Regions from separate parts of the Paenibacillus sp. 2KB_20 genome, predicted to be linked through region 1. Evidence: riboswitches for the same ligand, from Rfam matches in the RefSeq annotation. Region 1 holds a riboswitch; each other region holds the start of a gene.
What was found. Region 1 has a riboswitch for ZMP and ZTP ahead of purT (phosphoribosylglycinamide formyltransferase 2). Riboswitches for the same ligand answer to the same signal wherever they lie in the genome.
Positions count from the first base shown of each region.

Region 2: another riboswitch for ZMP and ZTP. It lies ahead of AB4124_RS21835 (bifunctional 5,10-methylenetetrahydrofolate dehydrogenase/5,10-methenyltetrahydrofolate cyclohydrolase); the one in region 1 lies ahead of purT (phosphoribosylglycinamide formyltransferase 2).
Region 3: another riboswitch for ZMP and ZTP. It lies ahead of rpiB (ribose 5-phosphate isomerase B); the one in region 1 lies ahead of purT (phosphoribosylglycinamide formyltransferase 2).

Region 1 covers NZ_JBFRHH010000017.1:70,339-75,509, forward strand. Annotated here, with positions in the region: gene AB4124_RS30105 (ATP-binding protein) at 1-292, opposite strand, end outside; gene dapA (4-hydroxy-tetrahydrodipicolinate synthase) at 536-1,435, opposite strand; gene AB4124_RS30115 (LysR family transcriptional regulator) at 1,547-2,422, shown strand; ZMP/ZTP riboswitch at 2,486-2,566, shown strand; gene purT (phosphoribosylglycinamide formyltransferase 2) at 2,647-3,807, shown strand; gene AB4124_RS30125 (MATE family efflux transporter) at 4,129-5,171, shown strand, end outside.
Region 2 covers NZ_JBFRHH010000007.1:622,040-627,210, reverse strand. Annotated here, with positions in the region: gene AB4124_RS21845 (glycoside hydrolase family 32 protein) at 1-459, opposite strand, end outside; gene AB4124_RS21840 (LacI family DNA-binding transcriptional regulator) at 640-1,632, opposite strand; gene AB4124_RS21835 (bifunctional 5,10-methylenetetrahydrofolate dehydrogenase/5,10-methenyltetrahydrofolate cyclohydrolase) at 1,948-2,796, opposite strand; ZMP/ZTP riboswitch at 2,862-2,941, opposite strand; gene AB4124_RS21830 (YolD-like family protein) at 3,050-3,301, opposite strand; gene AB4124_RS21825 (GTP-binding protein) at 3,777-4,985, opposite strand.
Region 3 covers NZ_JBFRHH010000004.1:133,517-138,687, reverse strand. Annotated here, with positions in the region: gene AB4124_RS12830 (L-threonylcarbamoyladenylate synthase) at 1-916, shown strand, start outside; gene AB4124_RS12825 (manganese efflux pump MntP family protein) at 998-1,561, shown strand; gene AB4124_RS12820 (low molecular weight protein arginine phosphatase) at 1,616-2,203, shown strand; ZMP/ZTP riboswitch at 2,294-2,375, shown strand; gene rpiB (ribose 5-phosphate isomerase B) at 2,490-2,954, shown strand; gene AB4124_RS12810 (TIGR01440 family protein) at 3,039-3,623, shown strand; gene glyA (serine hydroxymethyltransferase) at 3,714-4,964, shown strand.

The DNA of each region.
Region 1 (5,171 bases):
CATTAAGGTATAACTCGCGATCGGACGGATGGCAATAAGCATATTCAAACGGGATTAGGGATTGCTGAAGCCCATGTGCAGCTTTTGCGTTCTGAACCACTCGATTCAGTAATTCGCGGAAGCTGTTTTCTTCTTGCGGCGCCCCGGCAGTTAACTCCTGCTGTGTGTATCCCAATAGATCACATAGTGCCGAATTCACCTTGAGAATCGTTCCATCAAGCGATACCATTGCCATTCCGATTACAGATTGTTCAAAGGCAAAATCATGATTAGGGCTGGAATAGGGCAGCACTGCAAATCTCCTTTCAAAATTTTGGGAGGATTGAATGTACCCATATTATAAGTGGGTCGAAATCATTCATCAATCCTTTAAAGCGATAGATCTAAGCAGGAATTTCATACTTTCGCATAAATATCTGCATCATCCATCACATTTGTCCTGAATTGAAAGTGTGCATGCCCCATAATATGAATCATTCAGCTTAAGAATGGCAAGGCAGCGAGTACGCCTAACCGTTCTCCAGGAGAAAGCGGGTCACACCGAGAAGTTGGTGTTTTTCAGTTGTTGAATTGCATGATCTAATGAGAGCTTAAGCTTTTCCGTAATGGGTCCCATAGGCAGTCGAAGGGTGTCCGATGAGATGATACCCTGCTTGGCAAGCAACCATTTTAGCGGAGCGGGATTGGATTCTTCAAACAGCTTACGAATGTAGGGAAGCAGGCCTTCGAACTCCATTTCGGATCGAGAGTAATCTCCTTGGGCAGCTAATTGAAACACCCGAATGAAAACCTCGGTATTCACATTGGCCGACGCCAATATTCCACCAGAGGCTCCATGAACCAGCATTTCATGAAAGAGGACATCGTTGCCGCATAGAACGGGCTTCGTATCATAATGGGATAAGCTTCTCATGAGCTCCGTACTCTCAGTGCTGTCTTTCATCCCGATCACGCCGGGGATCTCCATGATTCTTCTTATGACATCAACCGGTAACCGGATTCCAGTACGCGATGGAACTTCGTACAGAATTACCGGGATCCCAACCTCGGCCACCCTTCGGAAATGCTGCAGAATGCCATCGATCGAAGGGCGACTGTAATACGGCGTGACGACCAATACCGCATCAGCACCGATATGGCCTGCCAGTTCCGTTCGCTTTATGCTGGATACCGTATCGTTCGTACCGGTACCAATGATGAGCGGCAATAGCCGTCCGCCCAGACTCCCCCGCGTTTCCTCCACAACCTGCACGACTTCCTCCCAAGCTACGGTCGGCGCTTCACCGGTCGTTCCGTTGATGACCAATCCCTGAATATCGTAGGATAACAAACTCTTCAAATAATGACGATAAGAAGGAAGATCCAGTTCGTAATCCTGTAAAAAGGGAGTGATCACAGGAACAAAAATGCCATGCAGTTCTTGCTGACTCAACATAACCTTTCCTCCAATTCATGTGTGATGGCTATACTTTAACATGGGAATTAAGATCGGAGTTATCTATAATAATAGATAATTACTATCAATATTATTGATAAGGAGATAGCGATGGAACTCATCTACCTGCAAACCTTCAGGGAGGTTGCGATTCGCCAGAGTTTTACGAAAGCCGCGAATGAGTTGGGTTATGCTCAATCCAGCGTAACCACCCAGATTCAGAAGCTGGAGAAGGAATATGGCGTCAAGCTGTTTGAGCGGTATGGCAGAGGCTTGCGCCTGACGAAGTCCGGTGAGGAGCTGTTTAAGTATGCCGTTCAAATGCTGGATCTGTTTCAGCAGTCGAAGGAAAAGCTGACCAAGCAAGGTGGAGGCACCTTATCGATCGGAACGATAGACTCGCTGGCAGCTTATTTTCTTCCGTCCGTCATTCACCAGCTGAAACAAAGGCATGAAGATCTTGTCATCCGCATACAACCGGATCGTGAAGATAGCATTATCAGTAAGGTGAGAGAGGGCGAGTATGATCTCGGTCTTATTTTGGATAGAAAACCAGAGGATTCCTCCTTGAATTGGATCGCCATTCGGGAAGAGCCCCTTCTGCTGATTGCCCATCCGAATCATCCGCTTCTTGTTAAACCTGTCATAGAGCTGGAACACCTGGCTGATGCCGAATGGATTATGCCCGAGGATAGTTGTAATTACCGCATGATGTTGGAAAAGGTGCTGCGTGCTAGCGGAGTTCCAATGCGAATAGGCCTGGAATTGGGCAATCCGGAGGCAATCAAGAGATATGTGATGTCCGGTACGGGCATCTCATTATTGCCGAAAATGGTAGCAGAGGAGGAAATCAAACGTGGTGAGCTTGCGATTCTTCCCTTTGCGCATTCCGACATTCGACTGGACATTCAGTTGGTTATTCACCCCAAGAAGTGGTTTTCTCAATCGCTGAAGGATGCGATCGATATGCTGAAGTCTAAATCCTAATGTCGCCTAATGGTGATATTGCAATTAACGGGAAGATTCAGTATGATTTAAATAACAATGTATAGGTTTATGTGTGACTGGCGCAGCATGGGGGACCATGAGGGAGCACATAGATGACGACGGCCGTACGCCTGGGCAGAGGTAAGGGAAGCTTATTTCCCTTACCTCTTTATTATTTCTGATTCTATAAGTCTCTGAAACTACGAAAAGGGGATAAAACAACGATGTTAAAAACGAAAAAAATACTGCTGCTAGGTTCGGGAGAACTGGGAAAAGAAGTCGTGATTGAGGCACAGAGACTGGGTGTGGAAACCATAGCCGTCGATCGTTATGCCGACGCTCCTGCCATGCATGTTGCCGATCATAGCCATGTCATCGATATGTTGGATGGGGAGAAACTGCGCGCAATCATTGAGCAGGAGAAGCCGGACCTGATCGTACCTGAGATCGAGGCGCTGGCTACCTCGGAACTGGTTAAGCTGGAGGAAGAGGGGTACCGGGTCATTCCTACTGCCAGAGCTGCAAAGCTTACGATGGACCGAGAAGGGATTCGCCGGTTAGCTTCAGAGGAGTTAGGGCTGCCTACTGCGGGCTATCGATTTGCCGATACTTATGAGGAGTTTAAACAGGCTGTTCTGGACATGGGGTTTCCATGTGTAATTAAACCTCTGATGAGCTCCTCAGGTAAAGGCCAGAGCGTATGCCGCTGCGAAGGAGATATCGAGTCCTGCTGGAACATCGCCATGGAGGGCGGCCGTGTGCAGAACGGAAGAGTGATCATTGAGGAATTCATTATATTCCAGTCGGAGATCACGCTTCTGACCGTTCGTTCCGTCAATGGAACAAGCTTCTGTGCGCCAATCGGACATATTCAGGAGAGCGGGGACTATATCGAATCCTGGCAGCCACACAATATGTCGGAAGAGCAAATCGAGGAAGCTAAATATATTGCAAGGAAGATTACCGATGAGCTTGGCGGTTATGGATTGTTTGGGGTTGAATTGTTCCTGACTGAGGATAAAGTGTATTTTAGCGAGGTGTCTCCGCGACCGCATGATACCGGGTTGGTTACACTGGTCACGCAAAATTTATCTGAATTCGCGCTTCACGTCCGTGCCATTCTTGGGTTTCCGATCCCGGAGATCGAATTGATAACGCCGGGAGCCAGCCGTCCGCTAAAAGCGGCGAGAGAGCTGGAGAATTATACAGTTACCGGCGCCGAGCAAGCACTGGCTGTTCCGAATACGCAGCTGCGCATTTTTGGGAAACCGGTGACCAAGATCGGAAGACGGATCGCAGTTGCGTTGTCAACCGCCGGCACAGTGGAGGAAGCCCGTTCGCGTGCGAAGCTGGCTTTGGATAAGCTTGCTGTTGAAGAAGCATAAATCATCGGGATTCCATTGATATAGCTCATTATATTATGTTGAAAAGGTCAACCGGAATAACCGGTTGGCCTCTTCTGTTATGGAAAGATCATGGATCAAAATCGGCTACGAACGGTTCAAATGCTGATAACCTGTTCTTGTTTTAGTTTTGATGATAAATATGCAGTAATTTATGTTCTTTCATGATAAGATACACAAGAATACAAACGACCCTCACCCATTATAATGTTTTCAAGGCGATGCTATATAGGCAAGGCTTGTAACGTCATAATATCAAATAAATATAAAGAGGAACGTATAAGACGGCATAGGAGAATCTACATGAGAGACATGACGCAAGGAAGTCCGATCAAGCTGATTATCATGTTTACGATCCCGCTTTTGATCGGAAATATTTTTCAACAATTTTATAATATGGCGGATACCCTGATCGTGGGTCGTACTATTGGTGTGAACGCACTTGCGGCTGTGGGCTCGACAGGCAGTATATTGTTTTTTGTTATTGGCTTTGCCCAAGGCTTGACGGCAGGTTTGTCCATCATAACGGCGCAGCGCTTTGGCGCTAAGGATATCGCGGGCGTTCGAAAAAGCGTGGGAACAAGTATATGGATTAGTCTTATATTCACGGTTTTCCTTACCATTGTGAGTGTTATATTCACGAGGCCTGTTCTCGTCATGATGAACACGCCGGCAGAAATCTTGGATGATGCTTATTCGTATTTAATCGTCATTAACTGGGGTGTTGGCGCAGCCGTTCTGTTCAACTTGCTGGCTAACCTGCTCAGAGCACTTGGGGACAGCCGGACGCCGCTTCTCTTCTTGGTGGTCGCAAGCATTCTGAACATCGTACTCGATCTGTTGTTTATTCTTATATTCAAGATGGGCGTAGCCGGAGCAGGCCTTGCCACGGTGGTATCGCAGCTGTTCTCCTGCCTGCTCTGCTTATTATACATTCACAAAAAGGTTCCGCTTCTGCAGTTCAAGAATGCCGATTGGTCCATCGATTGGACATTTATACGCAAGCATATGTGGGTCGGTTTCCCGATGGGCTTCCAAGCCTCCATCATAGCGATCGGAGCCATCATTCTACAGATTACGCTTAACGGTCTTGGGGCAACGGCCGTAGCCGCCTATACGGCAGCTCAGAAGATTGACATGCTTGCTACGCAACCCATGAGTTCCTTTGGCATTACGATGGCGACTTTTGCTGCCCAGAACTTCGGAGCGAATCGCATAAACCGAATCAAGCTTGGAGTTAAACAATGCATATGGGTCTCGGGATCCTTCAGCCTCGCCGTGGGCTTGCTGGTTATATTTGCGGGTCCTGCAGCCGTCAGCCTCTTTGTCGGTCAAGGAGAGGAAGA
Region 2 (5,171 bases), on a different contig from region 1:
AATCAGCGGCTTATCGAGCTTCGTGATGGTGCCAACACGGTCCATCACGGCCATGCATTGATAAGAATGCCTGTTCCATTCCTCATCCCGGGTATTCCCGGTATACATCAGATACAGTTTGTCGTCTTTCACGATCCCGCTTCCCGAATAAGCGCCATATGCATCATGCGAGTACCCGGGCTCAATGGCGATGCCTTTGTTTTGCCAGTGCACCAAGTCCGTGGAGGAGGTATGGTACCAGTATTTCAGGCCGTGAAACGTGCCCAGAGGAAACCATTGATAAAACAAGTGGTATTTCCCGTTATAATAAGAAAATCCGTTGGGGTCATTCAGCAAGCCCATCATGGGCTGTACGTGAAACCTCTGCCTCCATTCGCTTCGTTTTGCTTGCTCCTTCAAGGAGGCAATCTCTTCAGGAGAGGCCTGATCCAGGCGTCGGTATCTCCGTTCTCTGTCCATGTCTCTTCTCCTTGTATATAGGCTTTCTCAAAAAAACAAACGGATCATGCTATGCGTGAACATCAGCCTAACCCATTTATAACGGAACCGGTTCCAATCAGGGTTAAAAATAATGAACTCAGCTCCAATACCAAGCAAAAGTAGTATTGGAACCGGTTCCTTTTTTTCAGTATAAAATACCTATTTTAGATTGTCAACGCTTTCCCGATGAATCATATCGCAATTCATGACCGTCAGGAAATCCACAGGCTCGTCGTTGACCAGCTTTATGATATGCTGAGCGGCGAGGTGGCCCGCTTGGGAATATCCATATTTAACCGTTGTCAATCCGGGATGAATTACCTCGGTAACGTCGTATCCGCCAAATCCGGTAACGGAGAGTTCGTTGGGGATCTGGATGCCCTTCATATGAGCCGCTTTCATAACGCCTAACGCGATGTTGTCGGTAGCGCAGACCATTGCAGTTGGCAGCGTTCGGTTCAACTCAAAAATGGACAATGCGGTCTTTACACCATCCGACATCTTAAACCCACTCTCATAGAGAACCGCCTCCACCTCGTCATACTCGCTTAACGCCTTCAGAAACCCTTCCTTCCGCTGAACTCCGACAGCAACGTCTTTTTCCGTCACGCCGATATAAGATATATGACGGTGTCCCATGGACAGCACATATCGGCCCATGTCATAACCTGCGGCATAGTCGTTATATATCATGCTGTGGACATCCTTATGCTGTTGTCCGAGCAGGATGACGGGGATGCCGATCTCTTTAATCGCTGCAAGATGCGTTTCCGTCACCTGAGTGGCGAATAAAATAATGCCAGATATTTTTTGTCTGGCGAGATCATACAGCGCTTCAATCTCCCTGGATAAGTCCTGGCTCGCATTAATAATGAGAAGCTGATAACCGTGTTTCCTTAATTCTTCATCCATGCCGGCAACGGTCTGCGATGCTGAGAATGAATCCAGACGCGGCACAATGGTGCCGATCATGCTGGTTTTTTTCGCTTTCAAGCTCTGTGCAAACGAATTCGGAATATAACCGGTTTCCTGAATGACCAGCTCTATCTTACGGCGTGTTGCATTACTGACAGAACCTCCGTTTAAGAAACGGGAGACCGTGCTTTTGGCAACTCCGGCTTTTTTGGCAATATCTGCAATCGTGTTCTTCATTCGGTGCTCCCGGGAGCCGCTTGCGGCGCTGCAACGAACAGATTATCCTCCACAGCTCCTTGCTCCGCCACACAACTGGAAATGAGTTGTTTGTGCATGAATCTCTCCCCTTCGATTTTGCTTTTTCCTAACTATACCATGACGTCCAGGGATCCGTGAAATGCAGACTCCACCCCGAGCATTTGATGGGCAATACTTTTCTGCGTTCCAGACTCTAGCGAGGAACGAAGCGATTCAAAGGGGGATTCTCCATGCAAATCCCCTTTCGGGACGCGCAAATGGACCGTGCCTTATCCCGTTTTTACATGGTTACTGTTAACCTTGCACGGTTCGCTCAGCCGATTCAACGGTATGCTTCAGCAATGTAGCAATCGTAACGGGGCCTACACCGGCAGGTACCGGTGTAATCGCGGATGCCACCTTCGCGCAGGCTTCATAATCGCAGTCGCCGATATTGCCTGGATTATAGCCGGCATCCAATACGACGGCTCCCGGCTTGATCCAGTCCCCTTGAATGAAATTAGGCTTGCCTACGGCCGCAACCACGATATCTCCCTGGGACACAATCTCCCCAAGGTTCTTCGTTCTCGAGTGGCAGATCGTAACGGTAGCATTGCGATTAAGCAGCATCATCGATACCGGCTTACCCAGAATCGGACTGCGTCCGACCACCACGGCATGCTTCCCTTCGATCGGCAGATCATAATAATCCATAATCGCAATAATCGCAGCAGGCGTACAAGACGGATAATCGGCAAAACCAAACGCATTCTGCGAGAAACCGAGCGTGGTTACTCCATCCACGTCTTTTTTAATGTCAATGGCATCAAAGGCTGCCCGTTCATCGATATGATGCGGTACCGGATGCTGCAGCAGAATACCGTGGACATTCGGATCCTCGTTCAGCTCTTGGATCGCGGCAATCAGCTCCTCGGTCGTTGTCGATGTCTCCAGTACCACTTTTTTGGATATGATGCCAAGCCGCTCGCAAGCACTTCCCTTCATCCGCACATAGGTCGCCGAAGCAGGATCATCGCCAACCAGAATCGTTGCCAGACAAGGCGTTACCCCCTGCAACTTCAATTCCTGTACCTTTACAGCCAGCTTGGCCTTGATATCGTCGGATACCTTTTTTCCATCTAAAATTACGGGTTCCTTACTCATACTAATCCGCTCCTTCGCCATTGTATTAAAAAACATAAAGAGGCAAGGCGACTGATCGTCTCCTTACCTCTTGCCCAGGCGTACGGCATATGATCCTATGTGCTCCCTCTTGGTACCCCAAGCTACGCCAGTAACACATAGATAACTTTTTTTAATATACCACGACTTTGGACATCGCGCTACCGGGTATGAAGCCGACCGCTTTAAATCACAATCTCTTTGATTCATTTGCGGGAAGCACACATGATTCTGATTAGTCTCTCGGATAATTCACTTCCATAATGTCCATAAAAGGAACCTTCGTAATAACGCCATTCTGTTTCATATGTACCTTCCCTGTTCGGGAGTCCATTTGATCGATTTGCCCGCGGACCGCCTCTTCCCTTCCCCAGACCGTCAGCACGATAACCGATTCCTCCTGGTAAGCTTCGGTAAGCTGATTTCCGAGTTCTTCCAGTACAAACTCATCTCTAGTGGGTCTCTTTGGAACCTTTGCTTTTGCCATTACCTTGTCCTCCTGATTGATGTTGCTCATGCGTCAGCATTACATTCTGAAATACGTTAAAGCTATCATCGAAACATGAATTGGGAATCTTCTTCCTATTCTTCCTATTATACAACAAATACAAAACAGGTGCTCTGGACTTGATAGGTATAAGTTCTGGACAGATAAATAGATTGACCACATCATTAAATGATTTTTTAAAACCCGGTCCTTCTGAAGGGCGCTTTCTAAACAGGGTAATAACTTTTCCTGCAATTGAGTTTTTAAATGATGAATTTCTGCATATTCCCCTGCTTCTTTCGTATTCTTCTTTTGAACTTTTCCATGACAAAAATCCCCTTAAGTAAACTGTAGCGCTCTTCTTCAGCACTGTCTACGCAAAGGGGATTATATTCTAGAAAACCTGTAAAGCCCTCAAGTGGCTCTTTATCCATTCGTAATTATTACGATTAATTTTAATCAAAAAAATATAACCTTACAGTGATAGCTCTTCGATGGCCATCCATGGCAGCGGATTGTTAAACGTCGACCAATCCAGCTGCATTTCCTGATCGGTCAACAGACAATCGTCCAGCTCCTGCTCGATTAGTGACTGTTCCATCCCAATCCCGATCATCACGAGCTCGGTCATCCGATCCCCCCAGACGGCATCCCATTTTCGCTGCACATCCGGCTCACTCAGAATCAGCTCCTGCTGTTCCTGTTCGGTTAAAGCAGCCACCCAATATCCAGCTGGCCCGAACTGAATCGAAGGACCCGCTTGACTTAGACTTGCCGCAACATCCTCAAGCACTGCCAGCCAAGCGATCCCTTTCGCGCGTACGACCTCTTCCGGCCAATAACTCATGAATGCTGCCAGCCGTTCCGGATGAAACGGTCTTCTTCTCCGATAAACAAAAGAGCTGATGCCGTATTCATCCGTTTCCGGTACATGCTCTTCCTTCTGAAGCTCCTGAATCCAGCCGGGGGACTGACTGGCTTTCTCAAAATCGAATAAACCGGTATTCAGAATTTCTGCAGGAGCGACTTGTCCTTTCACGGTACGTATGATTTTGGCGCTTGGCTGAAGCTTATGAAGTATGCCTTCCACCTTGGCCAATTCGTCATCGCTTACCAGATCACATTTGTTCAACAGCAGCACATCACACGTCTCAACCTGGTCGATCAACAGATCCACGACTTCCCGTGTATCCTCTTCGCCAAGCGCTTCCTTCCGATCGAGCAGGCTTTGGCCCGAAGAGAAGTCTTTCCAGAATCGGTTCGCGTCTACAACCGTCACCATGCAATCCAGCCGGGCTAGGTCGGACAGCTGTACACCGGATACCTCATCTGGATAAACAAAGGTCTGCGCAACAGGCACGGGCTCGCTAATCCCCGTCGATTCAATCAGGATATAGTCAAAACGGTTTTCTTGTGCCAGCTTCTGAACTTCCTGCACCAAATCTTCCCGGAGGGTGCAGCAGATGCAGCCATTGGACATTTCGACCAGCTTCTCATCCGTTCGGGACAGGCTCCCTTCCCCTCGAACCAAATCCGCGTCAATATTCACTTCGCTCATGTCGTTCACAATGACCGCAACCTTCAATCCATCACGATTATGAAGCACATGATTCAGCACGGTCGTTTTGCCTGATCCGAGGTAACCGCTGAGTACTGTAACTGGAATCTTATTGTTGTTATTCATCTACTGAACTTCCTCCATTCCTTAATCGTAATAATTACGATTTATACGGTATGATATTATATCTCCTTCAGCGAATTGTCAATCCTTCCGTGCAGAAAATGATCCGGCCAGCAAAATAAACCTCCGGCACTTAGGTACCGGAGGTTTATTTCCTCACCATTTAACTTATCTTGGTAGCCCATTTTC
Region 3 (5,171 bases), on a different contig from region 1:
GCGCGTCTTTGCCGCGAAAGGCCGGCCGTCGGACAATCCATTGATTGTGCATATTTCGGAGCTGGCTCAGCTTGACGGTTTGGTCCTTCATGTAAATGAGACGGAACGGGCGCTGATGGCAATGTTCTGGCCTGGGCCGCTATCGCTGGTACTGCCCGTTAAACCAGGTGCTGTCTCCCCTCGCGTGACGGCAGGCCTCGATACCGTTGCCGTACGGATGCCGGATCACAATGTGGCGCTGGCTTTGATCAGCGCCGCCGGGCGTCCGCTGGCTGCGCCGAGCGCGAACCGTTCCGGTCGGCCAAGCCCGACGCTGGCCAGCCATGTCCTGGAGGATCTGGCGGGGGCGATCGACGGCGTGCTTGATGGCGGCCCGGCCGGGGTGGGCGTTGAGTCGACGGTGGTGCAGGTCGGCGAAGACGGCGCCGTCACGGTGCTCCGCCCGGGCGGCGTTACGGCGGAGCAGCTTGCCGCCGTTGCGGCAAGCGTGCGCATGGATCCGGCGCTGCATCGCGCCGCCGGGGAGGCGGAGAGCCCGGCGCCGCGATCGCCGGGCATGAAGTACACGCACTACGCACCGAAGGGTGCGATGTGCGTGGTGCAGGGCCCGCGTGCCATTGCCGTGTCGGCACGCATCGCGGCCGAGCTTGAGGCGGCCGCCCGGCGCGGGGAGGTGACCGGCGTGCTGTCATTCGACGAGCACATCGGTCACTACCACGCGGACGTTGCCGTCTCGCTCGGCAGCCTGGCCGCGCCGGAGGAAGCGGCCCGCCGGCTGTACGCCGGCCTGCGCCGATTCGATGACGAAGGCGCGACCTTCATTCTGGCCGAAGCGTGCCCGGAGCAAGGCCTCGGGGCAGCCGTCATGAACCGGCTGTTGAAGGCCGCGGGACACCACATCATCGATGTGAATTGAGCTGCTGAATGAACGCTTTTGGCATCATTTACCCCTTGTCCGCATATGGTGTACAAGACCATGGGACTTGGGGGAATGGGCATGCTGGAGGCGTCTGTCCAATCGGGACAGCTTGCGGCGATTCTGCTGATGGCGGTTGCACTCGGGCTAGACGCATTTTCGCTTGGAATCGGAGTCGGAATGAGAAGCGGTATGCGCTTAGGCCATATGCTGGGCATCAGTTTCATGATCGCGTTGTTTCATATGTTGATGCCGCTGCTGGGCTTATTTGCCGGCCGCTATGTAGGCATGTTACTGGGTCACGTCACAGGGCTTGCGGCCGGCGGACTGCTGCTTCTTCTCGGCGGGCATATGATGTATAACGCCTGGCGGGGCGGAGAAGGACAGCGAATACATCCTACCGCATTTTTAGGCATGCTGCTGTTTTCGCTTAGCGTCAGCATCGATTCCTTCTCGGTAGGCGTTTCACTCGGGATGTTTGTGGATGATGTACTGTTGATCGTGATCTCCTTCGGGATCGTGGGCGGTTTGCTGTCCATTCTCGGTTTGCTGCTTGGCCGTCAGGTAAGCAATAAACTGGGGGAGTACGGTGAAATGCTGGGTGGGCTCATTTTGGTTATATTTGGTGTCATGTTTATCTTTTGACGTTATATTTGTTACAATAACCCCAAAGAACCTACTAACGGGAGGAACGGGACCGTGAAAAATATACTGTTTGTCTGCACGGGAAATACCTGCCGCAGTCCAATGGCTGAAGGCATGCTGCGCAAGCTTGCCAAACAACGGGGCATCCCGCTGGAAACGAAGTCCGCCGGTGTCTCGGCCGTGGATGGAATGCCGGTGTCCCATCATGCGGAGTCCATACTACGAGACCAGGATATCCAAGAACGCTTGGTGTCCAAACCATTGACTGCGAATCTGGTGGAGTGGTCAGACTTGATCCTGACGTTGACCCAGTCGCATAAGCAGTATGCTATAAGGCAGTTCCCGCACGCCGCAGACAAGATGCATACGCTGAAAGAGTTTGTTGAGGATGACCGACAGGTGCTGGATGATCTGCGAGAGCAGGATAGTCTGTATGCGGCGCTTGAGCTGGCCAGATCGCTGGGCCGCGACGTCAGCGACCGTGACCGGGAGCGTCTGATCGAGCTGCGCCAGCGCATTCCGAGCTTCGATATCTCCGATCCTTTTGGAGGCTCGCGGGAGGAATATGAAGCGACGGCTGCAGAGATTCGGACGGCGTTGTTCCGTCTCTTGGACAAGCTGGAGACGGATCGGCATAACTAAGCCTTGCTTTGAACAATATGAAGCCTACCATTGGGCTAAAAAGCCACTTGCCTTTCACATGGTATTGCTTTAAGATGAAGTTGAAAAACAATGATCCGGTGTAACTGGCGACGAAGTGGATGAAACCACGATGGAGCATCGGAATATACGGCCGGTCGCCTGGGCAAAGAGCAATTGGAGCACAATACGTGCGCCGACTGCTCTTTTTTCGTCTTTTGCGCCCGATTTGGGTTATAATGAAACAAGCTAAAGCGCAAAAGCGAACATACGAGGGGGTTTTTCATAGATGAAAATTGCATTGGGTACGGATCATGCCGGCATTCGTCTGAAAGAGGAGATCGTGGAAGTCATTCGGGGTCTTGGACACGAGGTGGAGGATCTGGGCTGCGGCTGTTCCGATTCCGTGGATTATCCCGATTATGCCCTTCCTGTGTGCGAGAAGGTAGTCTCGGGTGAAGCGGATCGCGGCATTCTGATCTGCGGTACGGGGATCGGCATGAGCATTGCGGCCAACAAGGTGCCGGGCATTCGCTGCGCGTTGACACATGATGTGTTCTCGGCCAAAGCAACGAGAGAGCATAACGACAGCAACGTGATTGCGCTGGGTGAGCGTGTCGTCGGTCCCGGACTTGCTGCTGAAATCGTCAGCGCATGGCTGACAACGGATTTCAGTCATGGCGAGCGCCATATCGGCCGTGTGAACAAGATCAAGGCCATCGAGGAGCGTTACCTGAAGAATGAGTCGCGATAAGTGAACGCGTAATTTACGGCTGCGGCTATCGTGATATGGGAATGAAGCATCTTCTGTGAAAAAAATCATCGGGAGGACTGTGACATGACGGATATCTCCAAGGTTTCCTTGAACGAACAGACAGCGCGTATGGTCCGCGAACTGGCCGAAGCGGCCGTGTTAGGACCCGGTAAAGTGCTGGTCATCGGAGCCAGCACCAGTGAAGTGGTCGGACGCCGGATCGGCACAGGCGGCGCTCTTGAAACGGCGCAGCAGCTCCTTCAGGGCATTGCCGAGGTTCAAGCGGAATTCGGTTTCGCGGTGGCTTATCAATGCTGTGAGCATCTGAACCGTGCGCTTGTCATGGAACGCGAGCTGCTCGAGCGGCTGGGCTTGACGGAAGTGGCGGCTGTTCCCATTCCGGGAGCGGGAGGGTCGATGGCCTCCGCGGCTTACCGCAGCATGAAGGAGCCTTGTCTTGCGGAATCGATTGAAGCACATGCCGGAGTTGATATCGGCGAGACGCTGATCGGCATGCATTTGCGGCGAGTGGCGGTTCCGTTCAGACATACCGAGCGTTATATCGGCGAGGCGCGCGTAACCGCGGCTTATACCCGTCCGAAGCTGATTGGCGGAGAACGTGCGGTGTATCGGCTCGAGCAGAGGGATGATTCCACACTATGCGATTGATTCAAATGAGAACTCGCTTTTTTAATTATGACAACTTGTAGTATTGACTTTGCAAGAAAAAATAACGATTGATTATGGGAGGATATGAACATGATGGAACATTTGCGGAAGAGTGACCCGGCTGTATTGGAAGCGATGGATTTGGAGCTGAAGCGTCAGCGCAGCAACATTGAGCTGATTGCCTCTGAGAATATTGTTAGCGAAGCGGTTATGGAAGCAATGGGGACGGTGCTGACGAATAAATATGCGGAAGGCTACCCTGGCAAACGCTATTACGGTGGCTGTGAGCGTGTGGATATCGTGGAAGACATCGCCCGTGACCGCGCCAAAGAACTGTTCGGAGCCGAGCATGCCAACGTTCAGCCGCACTCCGGTGCCCAAGCGAACATGGCGGTATATTTGGCAGCCCTGAAGCCTGGAGATACCGTGCTCGGCATGAACCTGGCTCATGGCGGCCATTTGACTCACGGAAGCCCGGTTAACGCTTCCGGACTTCTGTACAACTTTGTTGCCTACGGCGTGCAAGAAGATACGTTCCTGATCGATTACGACGAAGTTCGCAAAGCGGCATTCAAGCATCGCCCTCGTCTGATCGTAGCGGGCGCAAGTGCCTATCCTCGCATCATTGATTTTGAACGGCTTGCTGCCATCGCGAACGACGTTGGCGCGTTGTTCATGGTTGATATGGCTCATATTGCCGGTCTTGTTGCGGCAGGTCTTCATCCGAATCCGGTTCCGCATGCCCATTTTGTAACGACAACGACGCATAAGACGCTTCGCGGACCTCGCGGCGGTATGATTCTGTGCAAAAAAGCTTGGGCGCAAGCGATCGACAAAGCGGTATTCCCCGGCTCCCAAGGCGGCCCGCTCATGCATGTTATTGCTTCCAAGGCCGTTGCGCTTGGCGAAGCATTGGATCCGTCCTTCAAGACGTATGCAGAGAATGTCGTGAAGAACGCGAAAGTGCTGGCAGATACTCTGATCGAGGAAGGCTTGAATATCGTATCCGGCGGAACCGATAACCACCTGATGCTGGTGGATACCCGCAATCTGGACATCACCGGTAAAGACGCGGAGAAAGTTCTGGACTCCATCGGGATTACCGTGAACAAGAATGCCATCCCGTTTGATCCAACCAGCCCGTTCGTAACGAGCGGTATCCGTATCGGTACCCCTGCGGTTACTTCCCGCGGTATGGATGAGCAGGCGATGGTGAAAATCGCGAAAATTATTGCCATGACATTGAAGCAGCCGAAAGACGAGGCAACGCTTGAAAACGCAGGTCGTTTGGTGGCTGAGCTTACAGATCAATACCCTCTCTATGCTGAAATGAAATATTAATCACAGTCTCCTCCGCAGAAGAAGCCTATGATAAGAGGACCCCGCCTGATGCAGGTGGGGTCCTTTTAGGAGCTATAAACATTCTGGCCAGATTGCTATGCTCTCATTTTCCCAGTCAGGTAGCTTCGCGGTTAGCATCAATATAGGCGAAAATGGAAAACCTAGGTTCAGGGCAGAAGGAGATCCGGTTTAGTTATAAGGTCAAAA